Linked DNA regions of Bremerella sp. P1. The main gene of each other region encodes a partner of the protein of the gene in region 2 in a complex. Links are inferred from orthologs where the notes say so. Each region holds a gene or a part of one and is shown on either strand. Other genes may lie near its edges.

The links. Proteins that work in one complex are often made in the same cells at the same time.
Region 1: the proteins of PSR63_RS00550 (region 2) and fliM are in contact, whole or in part, in a crystal structure (PDB 1F4V), measured with the Escherichia coli proteins. The link is inferred for Bremerella sp. P1 from one-to-one orthologs.

What each region holds. Positions count from the first base shown.
Region 1 is NZ_CP118164.1:4,303,905-4,307,469, forward strand. Bases 251-3,216 are described here. They hold fliM (flagellar motor switch protein FliM), read right to left. Parts: upstream 2,267-3,216; coding sequence 1,235-2,266; downstream 251-1,234. Other genes in these bases: PSR63_RS18095 (GAP1-N2 domain-containing protein), read left to right, coding at 251-1,232; PSR63_RS18105 (glutamate-5-semialdehyde dehydrogenase), read right to left, coding at 2,307-3,216. In the rest of the region: more of PSR63_RS18095, read left to right, coding at 1-250; more of PSR63_RS18105, read right to left, coding at 3,217-3,565. UniProt on the Escherichia coli protein: FliM is one of three proteins (FliG, FliN, FliM) that forms the rotor-mounted switch complex (C ring), located at the base of the basal body.
Region 2 is NZ_CP118164.1:126,620-129,903, reverse strand. What follows is about bases 290-2,974. They hold PSR63_RS00550 (response regulator), read right to left. Parts: upstream 1,971-2,974; coding sequence 1,608-1,970; downstream 290-1,607. Other genes in these bases: PSR63_RS00545 (chemotaxis protein CheW), read left to right, coding at 2,493-2,974; PSR63_RS00555 (hypothetical protein), read left to right, coding at 370-1,509. In the rest of the region: PSR63_RS00560 (tetratricopeptide repeat protein), read right to left, coding at 1-249; more of PSR63_RS00545, read left to right, coding at 2,975-3,017; PSR63_RS00540 (methyl-accepting chemotaxis protein), read left to right, coding at 3,166-3,284. UniProt on the Escherichia coli protein: Involved in the transmission of sensory signals from the chemoreceptors to the flagellar motors.

The DNA of each region.
Region 1 (3,565 bases), 4.2 Mb from region 2 along the record:
GTAATCTTCAAGTCGCTCCTTCTCAATCGAATCTTTCCGGAACCGTTGCCGTTGAACAGGCCATCTTTACGTCGGCACGTACGTCGTCCAAAGATGGCTATCAATTGGTCGCGTGGAGCCCCGGTATCAGTAGCGACGATGCCCGTCAGCTGGCGGTGTGGGGACCGGCACACGATTCGATGATCGTGGACGATCCGACGGACGTAAGTCTCAATTTTCATCCGCTGGGGGATCACAAGTTCTGCGTATCGAGGACGGTGCTCGGCGCGGCTGAGTACAGCGGAAGAGGTGGCCGACAAGTTTATACGCACTGCTTTGTGCTCGACGCTGCTTCGTTCAAGAGGTTCAATAACGATCCATTTCGCGTCCTGTCGGCGGCACTGTCGATTCACGATTTGCGACCGGGCGCGACGCTTCCTACCGATCTTCCTACGATGAAGATGTTGCCGTCAGGAGGTCCTGTCGATGCGGGGTTGATTCGATTCTTCGATTCGCCCGTCCAGCAACAATCGCTGGTGGCTTGGACGCACTATGCGATGACGTCGAAGAAGCTGCTCTTTACTGGAGGCTATAACGATCGCTTCTTGAGCGTCTTTTTCAACCTGCTGCCGGTCTCCATTCGACCCCACTTTACGTTCTCGACACGGCTACGCTATTCACAACGCCGAGACTTCCGCTTGGTTGGCCTGGCCAATGATGTACAAGAGCAAAAGAAAGCTGCCCGTCAGGAAGGCTTCCATGTATTTCACTTTGATTCACCGGCTCGAACGCCAGAGGCGTCGCGTCATCCTTGGGCCACATGGCTTCAAGTAGCGCTCTGCCATCGCGAGCCTGACGAAGCGGCTCGAATGATCAGCGAAGTTCCCCTGACAACGCGGTTGGAAGATCTTTCCGCCGTGGGTAACCGATTACGAGTGGCGATGTCCGGCAAAAAACGGAACAAGGAGGCGGCTACTGCCCCAGCCGCTTCCACGCCACTGGTAGTCCCGGAAGAGAACACCGATCGGGCCGAGCTGTTCGAACTGGTCGAGCGTGCTTTGGATGGCGATGTGACCGCGCTCGAGCGGCTCAATGCAACGTGGTGCGCTCAGCCTGATCAACAGCTCCAGGCACTGCGTCAGGAGTGCGCTCGCCACTTCCTGAGTCTGGCGAAAGAAAAGAATTGCGAGCCAGGATCGAAAGGGGCGACCGCGGTCGAGATCCTGAGCCTGATCTTGCGAGTGAGTCCCTAGGACTACGTGCCAGGCGGTTTGCGTTCGTAGCTACGTTCGATTTGAATCGCTTTCCGACCTTTGAATGCCCCAGCGAATGCTTGAAAAGTGGGGGTTCCGTTCACATTGACTCGCAAGGGCGTACGCGCGTCTTTCTCGGTCGTTATCACGTCCCCGACCCGCAGGTCGAGCAGTTCTTCCATCGAGATCTTGGTTTCGGCCAGGATCACGTCGAGTTCCACTTGGGCCTTATCGAGGTGTACGCCCAGGGCGGCCTTCGATTCTGGCGTGGCCTCACTGCTGCCGTAGGCGAACCACGTGTTGGCTGTCAGCTTATTGCTGATGCGTTCAATGGAGTTGAACGGGATACACAAGTTGATCATACCGCGGACATCGCCGATGGCCAGCTCGAAGCTGACCAGCACCACGACTTCATTCGGCGGCACAATTTGAACCAGCTGGGGATTGCTCTCGACGCGAACGACGCGGAGGTCCAACGGAAGCACGTTGTCCCAGGCATCCTTCAGCTCGATCAGAAACAGGTCCGAGATGCGTGAGACCAGGGTAAGTTCAATTTCGGTAAGAGGTCGTCGCGAAGCAGGCGTACTTTCTTTACCGCCCCCGAGCAAACGATCGATGATCGGATACAGAATGGATGGGTTGATGTCGAGGATCAGGTTCCCTTCCAGCGGCTCGGCAACCAAGAGGTTGAAGCAACTGGGGTTTTCCAAACTAAAAACGAATTCGCTGTAGGTTAGCTGATCGACACTGGTCAGCTTGACTTCCACGATCGAACGCAAGAGTGCGGAGAGAGCAGCACCGAAGTTTCGGCTGAAGCCTTCGTGCATCGACTGCAAGGCCCGCATCTGGTCCTTACCGACACGTTCGGGGCGTTTGAAGTCGTACGGCGTGACTTTGTCCTTGCCACGCATCGTGCGCGATGGCGGCCCAGCATCCGCGACGGGCGCGGCGGGACCTTTAGCCGGCTCCGCGGTGGTTTCCATCGCGTTGAGAAGGCTTTCGACTTCTGCCTGACTCAGTACGTTGTCTGACATGAATCACTCCCTTGATTCACGAAAAGGAGTCAACGTTCGATTACTTCCGAACGTGACCTTCTCCCATGACGATGTATTTGTAGCTGGTGAGCGCCTCGATCCCACAAGGGCCACGGGCGTGGAACTTATCAGTGCTGATGCCGATCTCGGCTCCCAGTCCGAATTCGCCGCCGTCGTTGAAGCGAGTGCTCGCGTTGACCATCACAGCCGAGCTGTCGATCTGGGCCGAGAACTTTCGGCTGGCAGCCAGGTTCTCGGTGACGATTGATTCGGTGTGTTTCGAGCTGTACTTGTTGATGTGGGCAATCGCTTCGTCGATGTTATCGACGACCTTCACCGAAATGACTGGGCCGAGGTACTCGGCACCGAAGTCTTCTTCGGTCGCCTCTTTGGCGGTCGGTACGATGGAGCAAGTTACCGAATCCCCCCGCATCTCAACCCCTTCGGCCGAGAATGCTTCTGCGATTTGCGGTAAGAACTTCTCGGCGACTGCCTTGTGCACAACCAATGATTCCGCCGCGTTGCAGACACCATAGCGATGACACTTGCTGTTCACCGTGATCTGGACGGCCATGTCCAAGTTGGCGGCTTGATCGATGTACACATGACAGTTACCGGCAAAGTGCTTGATGACTGGCATGGTGGCTTCCTCGCTAACGCGGCGAATAAGGCCTTCGCCTCCGCGGGGAATGGCAACATCGATGTATTCGTTCAGTTTCAGGAAATGGCCAACCGCAGCGCGGTCGGTGGTCGAAACCAATTGCAACGCGTCGGCCGGAATGCCGAACTCAGCCGCTTGCTGTTGCAGGATGCTGACGATGGCCTGCGAGGAATGCATCGCTTCCTTGCCACCACGCAGGATCACGGCGTTGCCGCTCTTCACGCAAATGGCGGCGGCATCGGCGGTGACGTTCGGTCGTGATTCGTAGATGAAGAAGACGACTCCCAGAGGTACGCGAATCTTTTGAATCGCCAAACCGTTGGGGCGAACGGAAGACTCGATGGTCGCCCCGATTGGATCGGGGAACATGGCGATCTCTTCCAGGGCCGCGGCAATCCCTTCAACCCGATCTTTGGTCAGGCGGAGACGATCGATCTGGGCGTCGGTCAGGCCGTACTGCGGTGCGTTCGCAATGTCTTTTTCGTTGGCCTCGGCAATGCTCTCGAAACTGCTACGCAGAGCAGCCGCGGAAGCACGCAGCCAGTCATTCTTCGTCTGACCCGATACGGTTCCCAGGATACGCGACGCGGCCTGGGCTTTTTCAGCCGTTTCTTTGCAATAGGTGGCTAAGTCGAGAT
Region 2 (3,284 bases):
GCGAACGCCTCGGTCGGCATCGTTGAGTGCCATGCCAACGGTGTGATTCGACGAATAGTCACTGACAAAACAAAGAGCCATTACCGCAGCACGGCGAACTTCAGCCGTACCGTGCTGGGAAAGACGCTCCAATGTTCCACATGTATAAACCGCTGCAACGCGATGAATAAACGCGGCAGTATTCTCTTCCGAAAGATATTTCTGGAAGATAGAAAGCAGTACGGGATGACGCTCGGGGGAGTCGTTCACAAGTTGGCCTTACGGCAATCAAAGTGCATTTCTCTCGTCCTGAGAACGAAAATCCATTATGGTCAATCCATTGAACAAAGTCCGAGTGTAATCACGCGGTAACCCCGGAGCAAATAATCGATGCGATCGTACTTGCGCAATCTTACCCAGCTTCTCATCGGAGTATTGACAGCCCAGATTTTGCTATTAGGAAGCCAGGCTCAAGCACAAGAGAACATCGACTGGCGGACCGAGGCAGATCTAGAGAAGCAGCTTCAATCGTCTTTCGACTTAACGTGGGAGGAAGTTCCCCTGCGCGACGGGCTGATGCGGCTTGCGCAGACGCAACGAGTGGCCATCTTTTTGGACCGACGGGTCGATCCCGATCAGACGATGAAAATGAAATTCACGAACGAGCGGTTGGAACTGGGGCTCCAGCGAATCGCCGCTCAACTTGGCATCGGCATGGCACGTGTCGGGGACGTGATCTATCTGGGGCCGCAAGATACGGCTAGTCGTTTACCGACCGTCGCGGAACTGCAAACGCAATTTGCCAAGTCGAGTGGGTACCCGGAAGCGGTTAAGTTGCTCGATCGAAAAAAGTATGGCTGGCCGAAGCTATCGACCCCGGAAGAGATTCTGACGGAAGTCGCCACCAGTCATGGCATGCGATGGAACAATCTGGATGTGGTGATCAAACACGATCTATGGCCGGCGGTGGACTTTCCGCCAATGAAGTCGACCGAGTACCTTTCGCTGGTGTTGGCTGGCTATCACGCGTCGTATCGGTTCAACAAGACCGACGATGGCGTTGAGCTTCAACTGGTTGCTATTCCGGATGAACTCTCTCTCACACGCGTCTATCCCTACGCAGGCAATCACGACGAAGCGATTGCGAAGATTCAGGAACTGTTTCCCGATGCTAAAGTTCAGTCCGACGGCAAGCGGAAACTAGCGGTTACTGGGCCGCAACAAGTACAAGAGCAAGTTGCGAAACTGTTGCGTGGTGGAACGGCACGCAATACGGTCGTGATGCCTGGCGAGAAGCGCTACACGCTCAACGTCGAACAGCTTCCCCTGGGGCCGGTGCTCAAGGCGCTTGAGCAACAGCTGGGTATGGATTTTGAAGTGCCAGATGGAATGGAAGAAGCACTGATGCAACGGATTTCCTTCAGCGTGAAGACCGTCGACGTGACTGGCCTGCTGGATGCGGTCTTCAAGGATACCGACTTCACTTACGAGATTCAGGAAAAGAAGATCCTAGTCACGAAGAAGCCGTAAGGCGATCAGTTCATCGCGGCAATAAAAAAAGACGACATCGCCCTGCTTGGGCTTTGTCGTCTCATTGTTTTGTTGGGTTGTTGTGCGAGTGGCGGAAATTAGCAGCCGTGCTTTTCCAGCTTTTCGCGAAGCGTGTCGGCGGTGAATGGCTTGACCAGGTAGTCGGAAACACCGGCCTGGATGGCTTCCATGACGCGCGACTTTTCGGCTTCGGTCGTGACCATCATGATCTTCACGTCTGCGTCGACCTTGCGAATTTCTTGAATCACTTCCAGGCCGCTCTTGCCTGGCATGTTCCAATCGGTCAGCACGAGATCGAACTCGCCTGGCTTGAACATCTTGACAGCTTCTTCCCCGTCGGCAGCTTCAACTGCGTTCGGAACACCGACCGCTTGAAGGGAACGGAGAATGATCTTTCGCATGGTGCTGGAGTCGTCGGCTACGAGTACGCGTGTAGACATGTTCTGTAATGCTCCTGTGATTTGCCCTGCCCGCTCAGCCTGAGTCGGCCGGTGGAGAATGGTCCTTTGGGGAAATTAAAAATTTCTACCGAACGATAGGTCGCGCTCTCAGACGGTCAAATACCAAGTGAGAAAATTCACCTTTTCGCGCTCAACCGCAGTTGGGCCGGCATCCGTGATATTCGCTTCGATTCTGGTCGGAATTTCCAACGACAACTGAAGCGGGCCGCTGCGCTTTGCGCTTCACTACCCAATATTGGTGGGGTTGTTCCGTTTGTTTCGGCTAGGTCAGAGGGGAAGACTCAAACAGGGGGAGAAAATTTGCGACCTGACCAAACTTTTTCGTTTTTACTAACCGACCTTTATACGAGAACGCCACAGGCATGCGTGGGCTGGATGCACCTGACTCACGGCGTTTATCCGAATGTAAAGGAGAACAAGTCGCGGACATGGCCGTCCCGCCCGAGGATCTCGGGGCAGCGGATCGATAATTCGTTCCAGCACTGATCGGGAGACAGAGTTTTGTCCGTAACAACTGAAGATCTAAAGACGGAAGAGCGTTCGAGCCACGAGTCTCAGCGTCGCGAAGGGCTCAATTCCATGCAACTGGTCAGTTTTCAATTGGCCAAGGAGGAATATGGAATCGAGATCACCCGTGTTCAGGAAATCATCCTGATGGGTGAGATCACCCGTGTGCCTCAGACGCCTGACTATATCAAGGGCCTGATCAATCTCCGCAATACCGTGATTCCGATTGTGGATTTGCGACTGCGATTCGGGCTTCAAGAACAAGAGTCCACTGACGAGACCCGCATCATGGTCATGAACGTCGGTGGCAAGACGGTCGGCATCATTGTCGACGCCGTCAGCGAGGTCCTGCGAATCTCGAAGGATCAGATTTCCTCTCCGCCTCCGACCGTTGCTGGTCTGGGTCGTGAATATCTCACGGGTTTGGTGAAACTCGACAAGCGGCTTTTGATCTTGCTGGATATCGACAAGATCCTGGGCAAAGCCGAAGTCGAGCAAATCGAAGCTCGCATCGGCTAAGCCGCCTCCGAGCAGCGTCTCGGAACCATGTTAACAGGTCAATCCGGCTTCCCGAGCGAAGCGGATCGCCAAACTAGCAGGAGCGCGCGAAGTTCACCGGAGGGGGCAGTTCACTTACATGACTATTAAATCACCGAGTTATAAAACCATGACCGCAAATAAAACGTCTCAGGCCAACGAAAACGTACAAGACCTTCGCAACGAGCTTTCGGTAGCGAAAGCCATGAGCGAAAACTCGCCCATCAATATCATGATGGCCGACAAGAA